One region of the Cellvibrio fontiphilus genome, then DNA from elsewhere that is predicted to be linked to it. Evidence: predicted binding sites of a transcription regulator. Region 1 holds the regulator's gene; the other holds the start of a gene.
The links. The regulator PhoB, encoded in region 1, activates phosphate uptake and scavenging genes when phosphate is short. The targets are predictions, from matches to a motif close to TGTCATAAANNTGTAACA.
Positions count from the first base shown of each region.

Region 2: a site for PhoB is predicted at 6,139-6,156, ahead of ACFODX_RS13165 (esterase-like activity of phytase family protein). Genes of this name have one in related genera too.

Region 1 is NZ_JBHRTF010000002.1:424,841-433,045, forward strand. It holds gene ACFODX_RS03675 (hypothetical protein) at 61-699, shown strand; gene ACFODX_RS03680 (hypothetical protein) at 903-1,577, shown strand; gene ACFODX_RS03685 (dicarboxylate/amino acid:cation symporter) at 1,574-2,875, opposite strand; gene ACFODX_RS03690 (HU family DNA-binding protein) at 2,953-3,228, opposite strand; gene ACFODX_RS03695 (chorismate--pyruvate lyase family protein) at 3,369-3,965, shown strand; gene ubiA (4-hydroxybenzoate octaprenyltransferase) at 4,059-4,982, shown strand; gene phoB (phosphate regulon transcriptional regulator PhoB) at 5,112-5,810, shown strand; gene phoR (phosphate regulon sensor histidine kinase PhoR) at 5,958-7,241, shown strand; gene ACFODX_RS03715 (lytic polysaccharide monooxygenase) at 7,473-8,205, shown strand, end outside.
Region 2 is NZ_JBHRTF010000004.1:1,062,383-1,070,587, forward strand. It holds gene ACFODX_RS13135 (CIA30 family protein) at 1-426, shown strand, start outside; gene ACFODX_RS13140 (acyltransferase family protein) at 458-1,675, shown strand; gene ACFODX_RS13145 (polysaccharide deacetylase family protein) at 1,802-2,722, shown strand; gene ACFODX_RS13150 (alpha/beta hydrolase) at 2,746-3,612, shown strand; gene ACFODX_RS13155 (TrmH family RNA methyltransferase) at 3,649-4,377, opposite strand; gene ACFODX_RS13160 (NAD(P)/FAD-dependent oxidoreductase) at 4,383-6,002, opposite strand; gene ACFODX_RS13165 (esterase-like activity of phytase family protein) at 6,215-8,205, shown strand, end outside.

The sequences.
Region 1 (8,205 bases):
CCTCGCGGAATAACGCCAGACTTTTATCTCTTTTTATTAACCCATGAATGGACAATCACTATGAAAAGCTCACTGTCTCACGCCCGGCGCATAGCCTTTGCAACCAGTTTGATGTTTGCCAGCCTGGCTTCTTTCGCCGCATCACCCAACAGCCAGTCCAACACAGCCATCACCGGCTGGAGCTGGTCGGGCCATATAGACCACGTAAATTTTGATGAAGCAGCAGCGGCGTCACAGGGCATTGAAGACACTGCAACGGCCGTGGGCGGCGCTGCGGAGTACTATTCCAGCAATAGCGAAAATACCCTTAGTCTGGGTATCAATGTGCTGTTTTATCGCGACAACGCAGCCTTCGGCCAATACGTGGAGGATTACTGGGGTGACGATGTGGACTATGAGGAATCTGACGCCAATGCCTTTATGCTATTTGCCGAATATGGCCCCAAGTATCGCTTTGGTCAGGACAACATGACCTTTGTGACCCTGCGTGGCGGTGTTAGCGGCATTCTCGCTTCCGAGCGCAGCATCAGTAATTGCAGCGATTGCTACTCGGAAGATATTGAGATCGATGGAGGCCTGTATGGCGTAATTGGTATTGGCCAAACCCTGGGGCGCCTGGATCTGGGATTGCAATTCCAGCAGTATTTTACCGGCGATCTGGACAATAGCCTGCGCTTGAAGCTTTCAGGTGCATTTTAAGTGCCCACCTAAATCAATGGGTTACCTGAGCACTCCAAAGGTGTTCAGGTAATTTTGGGCAATTCCGATAATTCTTATAAAAACACGTTATTAAGAGTCACTTGCATTTGCACTGCCATGGTTTACTTTTAAATCGCCACTCGTTGAAGTAGGCGCCGCGAAGGACAATGAATGTGATTACCTATAACCAATATACAGGCGCTATGAATGACCCACTAAACCCCATTCGCCAACTTATACGCCAGGCGCAGGAACAGGATTCCGCCTCGGGCAAGCTGTTGGAGTTCGTGGAGTGTCGCAAGGGGCATTTACATAACGCGATTAAATTACCCGCTGACAAGGCCAGTAAAAAACTCGCCGATTTTGTCGTGCGCTACATTAAACATGTGCCTGATTTTATCGATGCGATCCGCAGCATGGCGCAGGAAGCCGGTATTTATGAAGATGTGAAACCGCTGCTGAAAATTGCCAGCGACTACTTTTTATCGCCCCCCTCCATTGTTGACCCCCACAGCCAGCTGCAAGCATTGCTGGATGAAGCCTACCTTGCGCACAGGTTGCTGGAAGAGGTGAATGATCGCTTTATGGCCAAGAGCGGCATTCCTCTCGCGCCGATGGACATGACCATGGCCAATGTTATCGCCCATGAATTGATTGGCGAGCCGTTTGCGAACGAGCTGGATCAGGCAGTGCTGTTTTCCGCAGAACTATTGCTGGATGAGCAGGGCTTTAATAGCCAGCATTTGGAGGATTATGTGCTCACCCACAAAACCAACGGCTGGCAACAGGAGCTGGAGCGCTGGCCTTGTTTGGTGGAGGATTTATCAATCAGTGTGGAGTTTGATACTGAAGACGACCAAAGTGCGACCCGTCACTAGACGGGATCGACTTCGGCGTTGAGCTTCATATTGTGAAAGCGCGATTCATCAATCATGCCTTCGCTTTTGGCAACTATAACGGAAACAACGGCATCGCCATTGACGTTAACGGCGGTGCGCACCATATCCAACAAACGATCAACCCCGATAATCAGGGCTATGCCTTCAACCGGTACACCTACTGATTGCAGCACCATCGCCAGCATCACCAAGCCCACACTGGGCACACCCGCCGTCCCCACAGAAGCGAGTGTTGCGGTGAGTATGACCGTCAAATAACCGGCCGCACCAATCTCAATCCCGTAGACCTGGGCGATAAAAATGGTAGCTACACCCTGCATAATGGCCGTGCCGTCCATATTAATGGTGGCACCCAATGGCACAGCAAAGCTGCTGATTTTATTGTCTACACCCAGGTCGTGCTCGACCGTGCGCATAGTCACCGGCAAGGTGGCGTTGCTGGATGCGGTACTAAATGCAAACACCGCCACCTTCCACATTTTTTTGAAAAATATAACCGGGCTCAAACCAGTAAAGAGTTTTAGCAGGCTGCCATAAACAACCAGACCGTGCAGCAGGAGCACAAAAAGCACGGTGAAGAAATATTTAGCCAGATCGGCAATCGCCGAAAAACCGATGCTCGCAAACAGTTTGGCCAGCAAACAAAACACGCCATAGGGCGCAAGCTGCATCAGCAATAACATCATTTTGAGCACCACTTCGTTCAGCTGCTCAAAAAAGGTTTTCATGCTGCTGCCCACTTCACCGCCAGTGCGTGAGATGGCAATGCCAAACAAAATCGAAAATACAATCACCTGCAGCATATTGCCTTCGGCCATAGCCTGCACCGGATTGCTGGGAAAGATATTGATAAAGGTCTCTTTGACCGAGGGCGATGCGGGCGTGGTGTAATTAGCCAGCGGGGCCATATCAACTCCCGCACCCGGCTGCACTAAAGCTGCCACCCCCATAGCCAGCCCAATCGCCAATGCGGTAGTGAACATGTAAAACAGCAGGGTTTTAGTCGCCAGGGGGCCCATACGACTATGGCCGCCCAATGCCATAGCGCCGCAGACCAGCGACACAAATACCAGAGGCACTACCAACAGTTTTAACGAGGCAACAAATATTTGGCCAACGGCATCAAGAACACCGTCGATGACAACCGTTTGCAACCAGACACCCAAGGGCGTGGCGGGTAAATTACTCGCTTCATCGACAACGATTAACAGATTGAAACCTATGCCTACCGCTATACCCAACAGCATGCCAAGCAGGATCTTATTGGTCAGGGACATAGGTGAACCTCGGGGAAATTATTTTTAAAAGAGGACAAACCACTGCGGCGCACGGGCGCCGCAGGGTGGGAAGTGGCTTATTCGTTAACGGCGTCTTTAAGCGCTTTACCGGCCTTGAAGGTGACCGTTTTACTGGCGGCGATTTGAATAGTCGCGCCGGTCTGTGGATTGCGGCCTTCGCGGGCAGCGCGCTCACTGACATTGAAGGTACCAAAACCTAACAGGGCGACAGATTCACCGCGCGCCAGGGCGTTAGTGATTTGCTCAACAAAAGCCGAAACCACCAAATCTGCTTTATTTACCCCCAGGTCAGTATTGTTTGCCAGGGCAACAACTATATCGGTCTTGTGCATAATGCTTCTCCTTTCATGTGTTAAGCCGCGAGTGTACCTGCTTGCGGCCTGTTGCGGCAGGCTTGACGCGGGTTTTTCCGCACCGCAAATAGACCGAGCTGCTAAACTGCGCCGGCTTACCGCAGGCAGAGGAGATCATTTTGCCCCGTGTTACTGCTTCCACCCGATTGCATTCCCCCTGGCGCCCACGCCATCAATTGCCACTCAGGAATCGCCCTTCACCCTGCCTGCACAGCTGGCTGGATGATGAAGGCTCATTGACCGCGCGTTTGGTCGGGCTCAGCAAGGGCCAGTTTCAGGTTGAGGTGCTGCGCCAGCAACTCGCCTTACCCAGCCGCGATGAGCAGCAAGCCTTGGGCATGAAACGCCCCGCTCGCGCCCTGATTCGCGAGGTAATCCTGCGCGGCCACCACCAACCCTGGGTGTTCGCCCGCAGTGTACTGCCGCTCTCCAGCCTCAGCGGCAAGCTGCGCCATTTGCGCAAACAGCGCAATCGGCCCTTGGGGGCATTTTTGTTCAGTCAGCCACAACTGGTGCGCAGCCCCATTGCGGTGGCGAGCTTTAATGCTGATGATGCGTACCTACCACCCGGGATCGCCTGTTCCACTCCGCTCTGGGGGCGCCGTTCGGTATTTGCACTGGATGGCAAACCGCTGCTGGTCAGTGAAGTTTTTTTGCCCGCTTTTTGCGATCAATTACGCTCCAACGATTCCCGATCACCAATCACAACAGACTGATATCGGCCTATGAACAGCCCTAAATCTTCCCGCCGGCCCACCAAAGCCGCCCCAGCCCAGCCAGTTGATAAAGCGGCGCTTGCGGCCAAACCGATGCAGCCCCAAAAGAACCGCACTAAAGTCGTTAAAAGTCGCGAAATTGGCGGCCTTGTCGCCAAAATCCAGCAAAAGGCACCAATTTACTGGCGCCTGATGCGCATGGATCGCCCCATAGGAACGCTGCTACTGCTCTGGCCGACCTTGTGGAGCCTGTGGCTGGCTGCCAAGGGTATGCCGCGTTTGGAAAACCTGGTGATTTTTACCCTGGGTGTGATTGTGATGCGCTCTGCCGGCTGTGTGATCAACGACTTTGCCGACCGCAAGATTGACGGCAGTGTGCAGCGCACCAAAAACCGTCCGCTGGCAACGGGCGCAGTGTCCAGCCGCGAGGCGTTTGGTTTGTTTATCGGCCTGTGTTTGGTCGCATTTGCACTGGTATTAATGACTGACCCGCTCACCATCAAACTGTCGGTTGGCGGCCTGCTGCTCGCCTTTTGCTACCCCTTTATGAAGCGTCACACCCACCTGCCACAGGTGGTGTTAGGGGCTGCATTTGCCTGGGGCATCCCCATGGCGTTTGCCGCCGAAGCGGGCGCGCTGCATGAAAATATCTGGCTGGTGTATTTGGCGGTAGTGCTCTGGACGGTTGCCTACGACACCTTTTACGCCATGGTGGACAGGGATGACGACCTGAAAATCGGGGTTAAATCCACTGCGATTTTATTTGGAGAACAGGATCGTTTGATGACCGGCATACTGCAGGGTTTAACTCTGTATGCGCTGCTACTGGTGGGCAATCGTTTTGAGCTGGGACTCTACTATTATTTGGGTTTGGCGGTAGCGGCAGCGCTGTTTATCTATCAACAATGGCTGATTCGCTTTCGCAACCGCGATGCCTGCTTCAAGGCCTTTTTAAATAACAACTGGGTTGGTGTTGCAATATTTGCCGGTTTGGTCGCCGATTATTCGCTGAAATAAACCGCTCAGGGGCTCGACGCTGGAATTTTCAGACTTGTCATAAATATGTAACACTGAGCTTATTAAATAAGCTGCAACAATAGCTTCATGAACCGTGAAGCCTACCGTAGCTTTATTAGGCAGAAGATTATGACTGGTCGCAAAATCCTTATCGTCGACGATGAATCCGCTATTCGCGATATGTTGCGTGTAGCGCTGGAAATGGCTGAATACCAGGTGCTGGAAGCCAGCAATGCGCAAGACGCCCACGGCCTGATTATCGATGAAAAACCCGACCTGATTCTGCTGGATTGGATGATGCCCGGCACCAGTGGTATCGAACTGGCGCGCCGCCTCAAGCGCGATGAAGTCACCGCCAATACCCCCATCATCATGCTCACCGCCAAAGGCGAGGAAGATAACAAGATCCAGGGCTTGGAAGTAGGCGCCGACGATTACATCACCAAACCCTTCTCCCCGCGTGAGCTGGTCGCCCGTTTAAAGGCGGTACTGCGCCGCGCCGACCCGCAGATTACCGCCGCGCCGATTACCGTGCAGGGCCTGTGCCTTGACCCTGCAAGCCACCGGGTCACCATCAATGACCAGTCTGTGGATATGGGCCCTACCGAATACCGCTTGCTGGAGTTTTTTCTCACCCACCAGGAAAGAGCCTATACTCGCAGCCAATTGCTGGATCACGTCTGGGGCGGCAATGTCTATGTGGAGGAGCGCACGGTGGACGTGCATATCCGCCGCCTGCGCAAAGCCCTGACCATCGACGGTCACGAAGACCTGATCCAGACTGTGCGCGGAACAGGCTATCGTTTTTCTACTCGCATCGAAGCCTGATTGTATCAAGTTGCAAGTTTTCGGGAGCGGGCAAGCCTGAGCGACAATCGGAGACAGGATGTCGACGATTAGCCCCCATGGATGGGTTTATGGCGTGTCGCGCAGGCTTGCCCGCTACCGAAAACGGATCGACACTGAGAGGCACTCTTGTTAAAAGGTTTTAGCGCTGAGCTGCAGCGCATTCTGATTATTCTCGCCATCTGCAGCCTGATTGGGTTTTTTAGCGACAATTACGCCCTGTGGATGTTGCTGGGCTGCGGCGTTTACATCCTGTGGATGCTCTGGCAAATGCGTCGCCTTAACCAATGGCTGCTCAAGCGCGAGAGCGAACACCCACCCGAAGCCAGCGGTATTTGGGGGCAGGTGTTCGACAATATCTACCAGCTGCAGCGCGACCAACGCATCGAAAAAGACAACCTGCAAGCCGTTATCAAACGCATCCAGGAAATCAGCTCCGCACTCAAAGACGGCCTGATTATTTTGGACGCGCGCGGTTGCCTGGATTTTTGGAACCCCGCAGCGCACCGCATGCTCGCGCTCAATACCAAAGACCAGGGCCAATCGGTGATCAACTTTATCCGCCACCCCAAGTTTGTCGCCTACTTTGAAGAGGGTAATTACGGCGAGCCGCTGGAAATTCCATCGCCGCGTTTTTCCTCCAAACACTTGCAGTTCCAAATCACGCCCTTCGGCAAAATGGAGCGTTTGATTGTGGTGCGCGATGTCACCCAGCTGCACAATCTGGAAAAAATGCGCCAGGATTTTATCGCCAACGTCTCCCACGAATTGCGCACGCCACTCACCGTGATTAACGGTTATGTAGAAACCCTCGCCGATAACAACACTACGCCGAGCTGGAATAAACCCCTGCAACAAATGCTGCAGCAGGCCAAACGTATGTCGCTGCTGATTAACGATTTACTGGTGCTGTCCAAACTGGAAACCACCGAGGCAGGGCACAACCACAAACCCATTAATATTGAACAGCTGTTGGCCGTTGTTAAAAGCGAGGCCGATGTGCTGGGCAAGGAGAAAAACCAACAGCTCACCCTGGTGTGTAACAACACCACCAAACCCCTGCTACTGCAGGGCAATGAAAAGGAATTGCACAGCGCCTTTTCCAATCTGGTGATTAACGCCATCAAATACACCCAAGCCGAGGGGCGGATCAGTATCTTGCTGTGGCAGGATCAAAAACACGTCTATGTATCGGTCAGCGATAACGGCCCGGGCATAGAGGCCCAGCATATTCCGCGCCTGACCGAGCGTTTTTATCGCGTGGATGCCAGCCGCAATAGCGGCACTGGCGGCACTGGTTTGGGCCTTGCCATAGTTAAACACGTATTGATGCGCCACTACGCCGAATTAAAAATCACCAGTGAACCGGGTAAAGGCAGTATGTTTATTTGTGTTTTTGCGCTGCCGCAATAAACCTGCAGCGCACTTTTTGTGACTGGCTTCTGCATATAACCAAAATTCGAACCTGCTACCCAAAGTCCTACCGTTTTGACCAAAAGTCGGACTCGTCAAATACAACGTTGTCATTTTAGACTCGCTGCTGTTGCATCGTTTTGCATTGCCTGTGCGCATGCAGATGCACTGATGTTGCCGCGCCACCCGAGTGGCACCGGTATCACCTTTAATCCCAGCAGGAGACCTAGAGTGAACAAGATCAATAAGTGGCACTCACATCTCAACCTGAAAAGTTGTGGTGTATCCGCCCTAATCATCAGCCTCAGTTCGTTGTTTGCCGTCAGCCAAGCCAATGCTCACGGTTTTGTGTCATCGCCCAAAAGCCGTGTGATCCAATGTAAGGAAAACGGTATCGAAAACCCCACCCACCCGGCATGTATCGCCGCCAAAGCAGCGGGTAACGGCGGTTTGTATACGCCGCAGGAAGTGGCCGTGGGCGGTGTGCGCGATAACCATGAGTTTTTTATCCCGGACGGCCGCCTCTGTAGCGCCAACCGCGCCAACCTGTTTGGTATGGATTTGGCCCGCACTGACTGGCCAGCCACCAATGTGTCTGCCGGCCCGCTGCAATTTGTATGGACCAATACCGCGGCGCACAAAACCATGTACTTCCGCTATTACATCACCCGCGAAGGTTACAACCACGCCCAACCGCTGCGCTGGTCTGACCTCGAGTTAATTTACGATTCTGGCAAAGAGCCAGCTGAAGCGACTTCACTGCACACTGTGCCCATGCCACCGCGCACCGGTCGCCATATTGTGTACAGCATTTGGCAGCGCGACTGGGAATTGGATGCAGCCGAAGGTTTCTACCAATGTATCGATGTGAACTATGGTGGCAGCAGCAACTCCTCAGCAGCGTCCTCTACGCCGAGTTCTGTACCCAGCTCATCCGTTGGGTCAGTGGCCAGCTCATCGCTCG
Region 2 (8,205 bases), on a different contig from region 1:
GCGGGTGGCAACACAAAAACCGAACAAGAGATAGTGAAAGGTGTGATCTCAACAAAAGGCGAAATTATTCCCCCGCGTGGACAACCGGGTTGGGCGAGTATTGCCTTGCCACTTGAAGCGCAGGGAACGCCCAAAGACAGCAGCGCCTTTGAAGGTGTTCGTCTGCTGATTAAAGTGAATAGCGGGAATCTTTCCGTGTCTGCTAACAGCACGGAGATTACCAATTTTGACTATCACGTCGCGCTCATTGTAGTGGCTGCCGACGGTAAATTTCATGAAGTTAAAATTCCATTTGGCTCAATGAAACGCAGTTGGTCTGAACAGACTCCGCTCAATACCAAAACCCTCAACAGCATCAGCATTACCGCCTATGACATGGCAAAAGGCAGTTTTGATTTTGCAGTCGATGAAGTGAGTTTTTATTAATTCATTCAACGTAATCATGTTGGGCAATCTTATGAATAAACCAATACTTAACAACCAGCGGTTGGATTATTTAGACGCTGCCAGAGCCTTTGCGCTGATACTAGGCATTGTGTTTCATGCAAGCCTGTCGTTTATGCCGATGTTTATTGGCTGGGCAGTCATGGATGTATCAACCAGTTCTGTTGTTGCGCTGTTTGTCATGATCGCCCATTCATTTCGCATGGAATTATTTTTTCTGATTGCCGGCTTTTTCAGCCATATGAGTTTTCATAACCAAGGCGGGCGCAATTTCATGCGCTCGCGTTTTTTTCGCATTCTTGTACCGTTTGTGGTGGGTTGGTTTTTACTGCGGCCACTGCTTGTTTCCGGTTGGATTATCGGCGGCGAAAGCATGCGCGGCGAGGCTAATATTCTGGCTGGACTCCAGTCGGGTTTTGCCAGCCTCGCAAAATTACCAACTGACTTATTGGTGGGCACGCATCTATGGTTTTTATATTATCTGTTATTAATCAGCGCGCTTGTTCTTGTTTTGCGTTATTTGCTAGCGCTACATAATCCGCTACAACAAAAAGTAGTGCAATTGAGTGATAGTGCGATGAAATGGATGTGCAATTCGCAGCTTGCAATATTTGCGCTCGCCATTCCCTCCGCCATTTGCTTGTGGTTTATGAATTACTGGAGCGTAGATACGCCCGATAAAACACTGGTTCCCAATATTCCGGTATTGCTGGTGTACGGTGCTTTTTTTATTTTCGGGTGGTTGTTGCATCGGCAAACAAAGCTGATCGAACAGTTCTCTCGTTTGACATGGAGTAAGTTTTTACTTTGTGTGAGCGGAATTATTATCACAAGCGTGATTTACGATCTCTCGGTAAAACTCACGCATCCTCACTACTCACTGTTGAAAGCCTGCTTTGTGTTCAGTCATGCCATTATGATGTGGTTGTTGGTTGCACTGACGATTGGCTTATTCAGGCGCTTTTTGGATCGCCCGAGCAAAACAATCCGTTACCTTGCCGATTCATCCTATTGGCTTTATTTAATCCATTTGCCAATTGTTATCTTCCTGCAAATTACTTTTGCTGAATTGCCTTGGCATTGGTCGATAAAACTTGCCAGCATTTCACTATTGACCGTTGTTATATCCCTTGTGATTTACGATTTACTTATTCGCTCGACAATCGTTGGGGCTATTTTGAATGGAACCTCCAAACCGCGATTTTTGTTCTATCGCCGTGAAGCGATATAAAATGAGTTTGAACTATTGGGTTGGATGATAGTCGATAAACCTTGTACTATTTCTATCTGCTCTTATTTCTACCCCCCTCTTTTGGATGGCACCAAAGGATTAACCACATAATAATCAGGATTTTTTATGGATAAGCGTTTTTTGTCGTTGTTCAGTTTGATATTGATTTGTGTTACCTCAATGTCAAATGCCCGTGAGATTGCATTGACCTTTGATGATGCACCCACGCCTGACTCAGTATTAATGACCGGTGCCGAGCGAACCCAAAAAATTATTGATGCATTAAAAAAGGCTGACGTACCCGATGCATTGATCTTTGTAAAAGCAGGCCACATAGATTCCCAAAATACAGAGCGTTTAACACAATATGCGGATGCCGGCTTTCATTTGGCAAACCACAGCTTTTCCCATCAATCTGCAAGTCAAATAGGCGTAAACGCCTACGCTGAAGATGCCTACAAAGCACATTTAGCACTAAAGCCCTTTAAAAATGTACTGAACTTTCACCGTTTTCCTTATCTGCATTATGGAAAAGATCTGGCGGACATTAGCCAGTTGCAAGCTTTGCTGACCGAGCTTGGCTATAAAGATGGTTATGTCACTGTCGATAATTTTGATTGGTATATCAGTTCGCTCATCACCAAAGCTGCTGAAGAAAAGAAAACCATTGATTATGAAAAAGCCCGTGATTTTTATGTGAATAGTTTGTATGACTCTATTGAGTTTTATGATGCTATTGCCAAAAAAACATTAAAACGCTCTCCACGGCATGTGCTTTTATTGCATGAAAATGATGCAGCGGCATTGTTTGTGGGCGATCTGGTAAATCATTTGCGCAGCAAAGGCTGGAAAATTATTTCGCCCCAGCAAGCCTATAAAGACCCTATCGCAAAAAGCTTTCCGCAAGTTGCTTTGCATAAGCAGGGCAGGGTTGCCGCTATTGCCAGTAGCAAAGGCATTCCCGATGCTGAGCTACGTCATCCATCAGAAAATGAACAATATTTGGATCAGGCTTTTGCTAAGGCAGGCGTGATTGTTAGTCAATAATTGATCATAAATAAAGGAATAACATGTTTATCAAAAAAGCTTTTGCGTTGCTGGTGCTAGGTGCTGTTATTTTTATGAATGGCAGTTATGCAAACCAGCTACCCCCATTTGGTTATCCCGCCTATGAAACTATTAACATTCATGCGAATAGCAACAATAAAGATTATGAACTTTATGTACAGCTACCCAAGTCATATCCGGATACAAAAACGGCTTACCCGTTAATCATTGTTAATGATACTAGCTGGGCTTTTCCGATTACCAATGGTGCTATGGCATTAATGGGAGGAGCTGTTGTTAAGGAAGCGATTGTGGTGGGTATTTCCTACTCCAAAGGTGATGATCGTATGCTGAGCCGTACACGCGATTACACACCTACATTTTCACCGACAGATAAAAACGGGAGTTCGAGCCCGGCTCGTAAGGCGTCTGGTCACGCCAAAGAGTATGTTGATTTTATTGAAAGTCAGGTAATCCCTTTATTGCAGAAAAAATATCGCATTGATTCAAACAAAAGGGTTTTTGTTGGGCATTCTTACGGCGGGTTGCTCGGCACTTATATTTTATTTAAAAAGCCACACTTGTTTACTGATTACATTATTGGCAGCCCATCCCTGTGGTATGACAATCGCGTTATGTTTAGCCTTGAACAAGCCTTTGCCAAAAACCATAACCGTCTACCAGTTAACGTCGCTATGTTCGTTGGATCACTTGAAAATGATTACTACCCAATGGTGACTGATTTATTGGCGATGGAAAAACAATTGCGCTCACGCAACTATGAGGGATTTAATTTGCGTGTTGAAGTATTGCAAGGGGAAAGCCATCACAGTGTTTTTCCCGGTTTGCTCTCCAAGGGATTGATGGCAACCTTGCCCTTGGAAAAATAATATTCCTGATTGCGGCTGCTATTGCAGCTGCCGCAATTATCTTTTTAACTCATACACACACATATTCACCGCTGAAGCTAAATTCAGCGATTCAATCGCCCCGCAGCCTGCAATAGTAAACGCTTGTGCATTCATCGCCTGCAGTGCCTCACGCGGTACACCGCGCGCTTCATTGCCAAACAGGTAGCAGTCAAAATTTTTAAAACTCTTATCACTCAATGCTTTTCCGTTCATATCCAGTGTGGCGATAGATGTGAATCGTTCAGCCAGTGATTCGACAGGTACATCCAATTCAATCGGCACATGAAAAATCGCGCCCATACTGGAGCGAACCACTTTGGGGTTGTAAGGATCAACCGAGCCAGGGCTGAGCAGGCAGCGAAAGTTGCCGAACCAGGCGAGGCTGCGCAAAATGGTGCCTAAATTGCCGGGGTCTTGTACTTCATAGAGGTAAATAATTTTTTCGTTGGCTGTTTGAGTGCCTGTGTTATTCAGTAGGGGCGCTACAGCGATAATCCCTTGCGGCGTTTTGGTGTCGGACAACTGCGCCATGTGTTTTTCGCTGACCAGATGTTTTTTAAACTGGCTCGGAAAATCCTTGAACTGTTCGGTCACAAATAATTCGCAGTGGTTCAGCGCCGGATTAATCGCAGCCGCTTTTTCCAATTCCAGAATTAAATGTTCACCCTCCACCAAAAAATAACCGAATTCGGTACGGTATTTTTTGTGGTGGAGTTTTTTGGCTTCATCCAGTTTTAATGACATGGCGATTAACCTTGCAGATCAGCGAGCATGGCTTTTGCGACAGCTTCAGCGACTTTAATACCATCCACTCCCGCCGATAAAATTCCCCCCGCATAACCAGCGCCTTCACCGGCAGGATACAAACCGCGCGTATTTAAACTTTGTAGCGATTCGTGATTGCGCGTAATGCGCACCGGGGATGAGGTGCGGGTTTCAATGCCGGTTAAGACGGCATCATCGCGATCAAAACCGCGAATTTGTTTACCGAATTCTGGCAGCGCTTCGCGAATCGCCTCAATCACATAATCGGGCAGGGACGGTGCTAAATCGCCCAGTTTTACACCGGGTTTGTAAGAGGGTTCTACTTCACCAAATTCGCTTGATGGCTTGCCGCGAATAAAATCGCCCACCAATTGCCCCGGTGCGCAGTAATCATGTCCACCCAATTCAAATGCGCGCGATTCCAATTTTTCCTGCAGTTCGACCCCCGCGAGCGGGCCGCCGGGGAAATCTTTTTCTGGTTCAATTCCCACCACAATGCCCGCGTTAGCATTGCGCTCGTTGCGTGAATACTGGCTCATGCCGTTGGTGACAACGCGGTTAGGTTCGGAGGTGGCGGCGACTACGGTGCCGCCGGGGCACATACAAAAACTGTACACCGCGCGGCCATTGTTTGCGTGGTACACCAATTTATAATCCGCTGCGCCTAATTCGGGGTGACCGGCATACTTACCGAGGCGAGCGTTATCAATTAAAGATTGTGGGTGTTCAATACGGAAGCCCACTGCGAAGGGTTTGGCTTCAATAAATACACCGCGCTCGTGAATTTTGCGGAAGGTATCGCGCGAGCTATGACCAAGTGCAAGCACTACATAACGGCTGCGCAGTGTTTCGCCACTCGCCAATACCACACCTTCAATGCGGCCATTTTCAATAATAAAGTCGGTCACTTTACTTTCAAACCGCACTTCACCACCCAGTGCTTTAATTTCTTCGCGCATGGTGGATACCACGCCGGTCAAGCGAAAGGTACCTATGTGCGGTTTGCTTACATACATAATCTCTTCTGGCGCACCGGCACGCACAAATTCGTGCATGACTTTGCGGCCATAAAATTTCGGGTCTTTAATTTGGCTGTAGAGTTTGCCATCAGAAAATAAACCCGCACCACCTTCACCAAATTGCACGTTGGATTCGGGCGTTAATACTTTATTGCGCCAGAGTGCCCAGGTGTCTTTGGTGCGTTTGCGTACATCCTTACCGCGTTCTAACACAATCGGTTTAAAACCCATTTGCGCAAGAGTCAGTGCGGCAAATAAACCGCAGGGGCCAAAACCTATCACTAGTGGGCGTTCGGTTAAATCCGCGGGCGCTTGTGCAACGGGATAATAGTTGGTGTCTGGTGCGGGGCGAATATTTTTATCATCGGCAAAACGGCTGAGAATTTTTTCCTCATTATTTGCTTGCAGGTCGATGATATAAACAAAGGTGATTTCGCTGTTTTTTTTGCGCGCATCGTAGCTGCGTTTAAATACGGTGAAATCCAGCAAATCGGTATCTTTGATTTTCAGGCGTTTGACGATGGCAGCGCGCAGTGCTTCTGCGGGGTGATCGAGCGGCAGTTGCAGTTCGGTAATACGGATCATGATGGCTCCTGGCCGGTAACTTTCCGGCAAAAGGATGAAAGACTGGGAAATGAGGCATTTTACGCGGCTTGGTGCAGGGCTGCCAGATGAGCACACCGATTGAGCTGCATTTTTTGTCACCAAAGCTTCATGAACTTGCCATTAATTAGTCATAAGCCACAACCATTCTTGCGGGCTGATTGTCTTCTCATTCGACCTTAAAGGATCAGTCCATGCAATTTGCAAAGAAAGTACTCTCGCTGGCAGTTATTGCCAGCTTACCCATGCTAATGGTTGGCTGTGGTGGTGACGATGGTAAAAACGGTACTAATGGCAGCAACGGTAGCAATGGCAGTAATGGTGCAAATGGCGCAGATGGTAAAACCAGCCTGATTGCACAAACCCGGTTAGTTGCTGGTGATAGTCAGTGTTTTGCGGGCGGCATAAAAATTGAAACCGGTATTGATGTCAACAGCGATAACACTTTGCAACCTACAGAAGTGAATCAAACTAGCTATCAGTGTGAAAAAACGCTGGTGAATAGTGCAATGAATTTTAATCGTGTAGCCACCTTTCCCGTGTGTTTACAAATCAGCGCGACTTGCAATACCAGTGATGAAACCGCTGCAGAAATTGTTGCTGCGAGCACTGACGGCATGACCTTGATTTATACCGACGCGCTCAAAGAGCAAATTGGTTTTACTGATATCAGCCAGCTCAGTGCACCTTTGGCAAGAGGTGTGTTGGCTATGGGTGGTGAGCCCACATCGATTGCAGTGAAAGGCGGTTATGCGTTAATTGCGGTAGATACTTCTGCTGATTTTATTAATGCCTCTGGCGATTTTGTTGTTGTCGATATTGCAACTCAAACGATTGTTCATCGCCGCAGTATTGGTGGTCAGCCAGATTCGGTAGCCATCAGCCCGGATGGCAAATATGCCGCCATTGTGATTGAAAACCAACGCGATGAAGACCTGAATAATGGCTTGCCACCACAGTTGCCAGCCGGCAAATTAATTGTGGTTGACCTGAGTGCAGCCAGCCCCGTTGACTGGACTATGCGCGATGTGAATTTAACCGGTATTGCCAGTTTGTACGCCGCTGACCCTGAGCCAGAATTTGTCGATATCAACACCGATAATATTGCTGTAGTAACCTTGCAAGAAAATAACCATATTGCGTTAGTTGATTTGGCGACGGCTAGTGTTACAAATCACTTTACGGCAGGCGCTGTAGATCTGGTAAATGTAGACCTCACTGATAATCGCCCTGCGTTAATTAAACCCGTCGAAGTAAAAACAGCACAGCTGCGTGAACCCGATGGCGTAACCTGGATTAATAAGGATTATTTTGCCACTGCAAACGAAGGTGATTTAAATGGCGGCAGCCGTGGTTTCACCGTGTTTAATAAACAGGGTGAGGTTATTTGGGATTCCGGTTCAGCACTGGATGATATGGCAATTCGCTTTGGTCATTATCAAGATCGTCGCTCAGATGCCAAAGGTAATGAGCCAGAAAATATTGAAATGGGTGTGTTCGGTGGCAACCGTTATTTGTTTGTTAACTCCGAGCGCTCCAGTGTGATTTTTGTTTACGATGTGGCTGACCCCACTAAACCGGTATTCAAACAAGTATTGCCTGCCAGTGCCGCACCTGAAGGTGGTTTGGCAATTCCCGCGCGCAATTTATATGTTGTCGCCTCTGAGAATGACACACGCAGTGCAGCCATTCGCGCGGGTTTGAATATTTACAGTTACAACCAACAACCGGCAGCTTATCCAACCGTGCAATCCGTAAATCGCCCGGACGGCAACCCAATTCCCTGGAGTGCTTTATCGGCGTTGACCAATGACATGAATAACCCCGATATTCTCTATTCCATTGAAGATAGCTTCTTCGGTCAGAATAGAATTTTTGTGGTGGATATCAGTACCAAGCCAGCGCTGATTGTCGATGAAATAAAAATCATGGACACCAATAACGTGTTTGCTAATTCGGGTGTGAATGCACATTTACCGAGTGTGACTAACGCTGAACTAGCCGCGATGATTAACGCTGACAAATCCGTGAATATAGATCCCGAAGGTTTGGCAAAAGCAGCTGACGGTGGTTTCTGGATCGCCTCGGAAGGTTCAGGCGCAGCGGCTAGTGCGGCATCTATGAATTTGATTTTCAAAACCGATGCCCGTGGTGTGATTGAATCGGTCATTCATTTGCCCGCTGC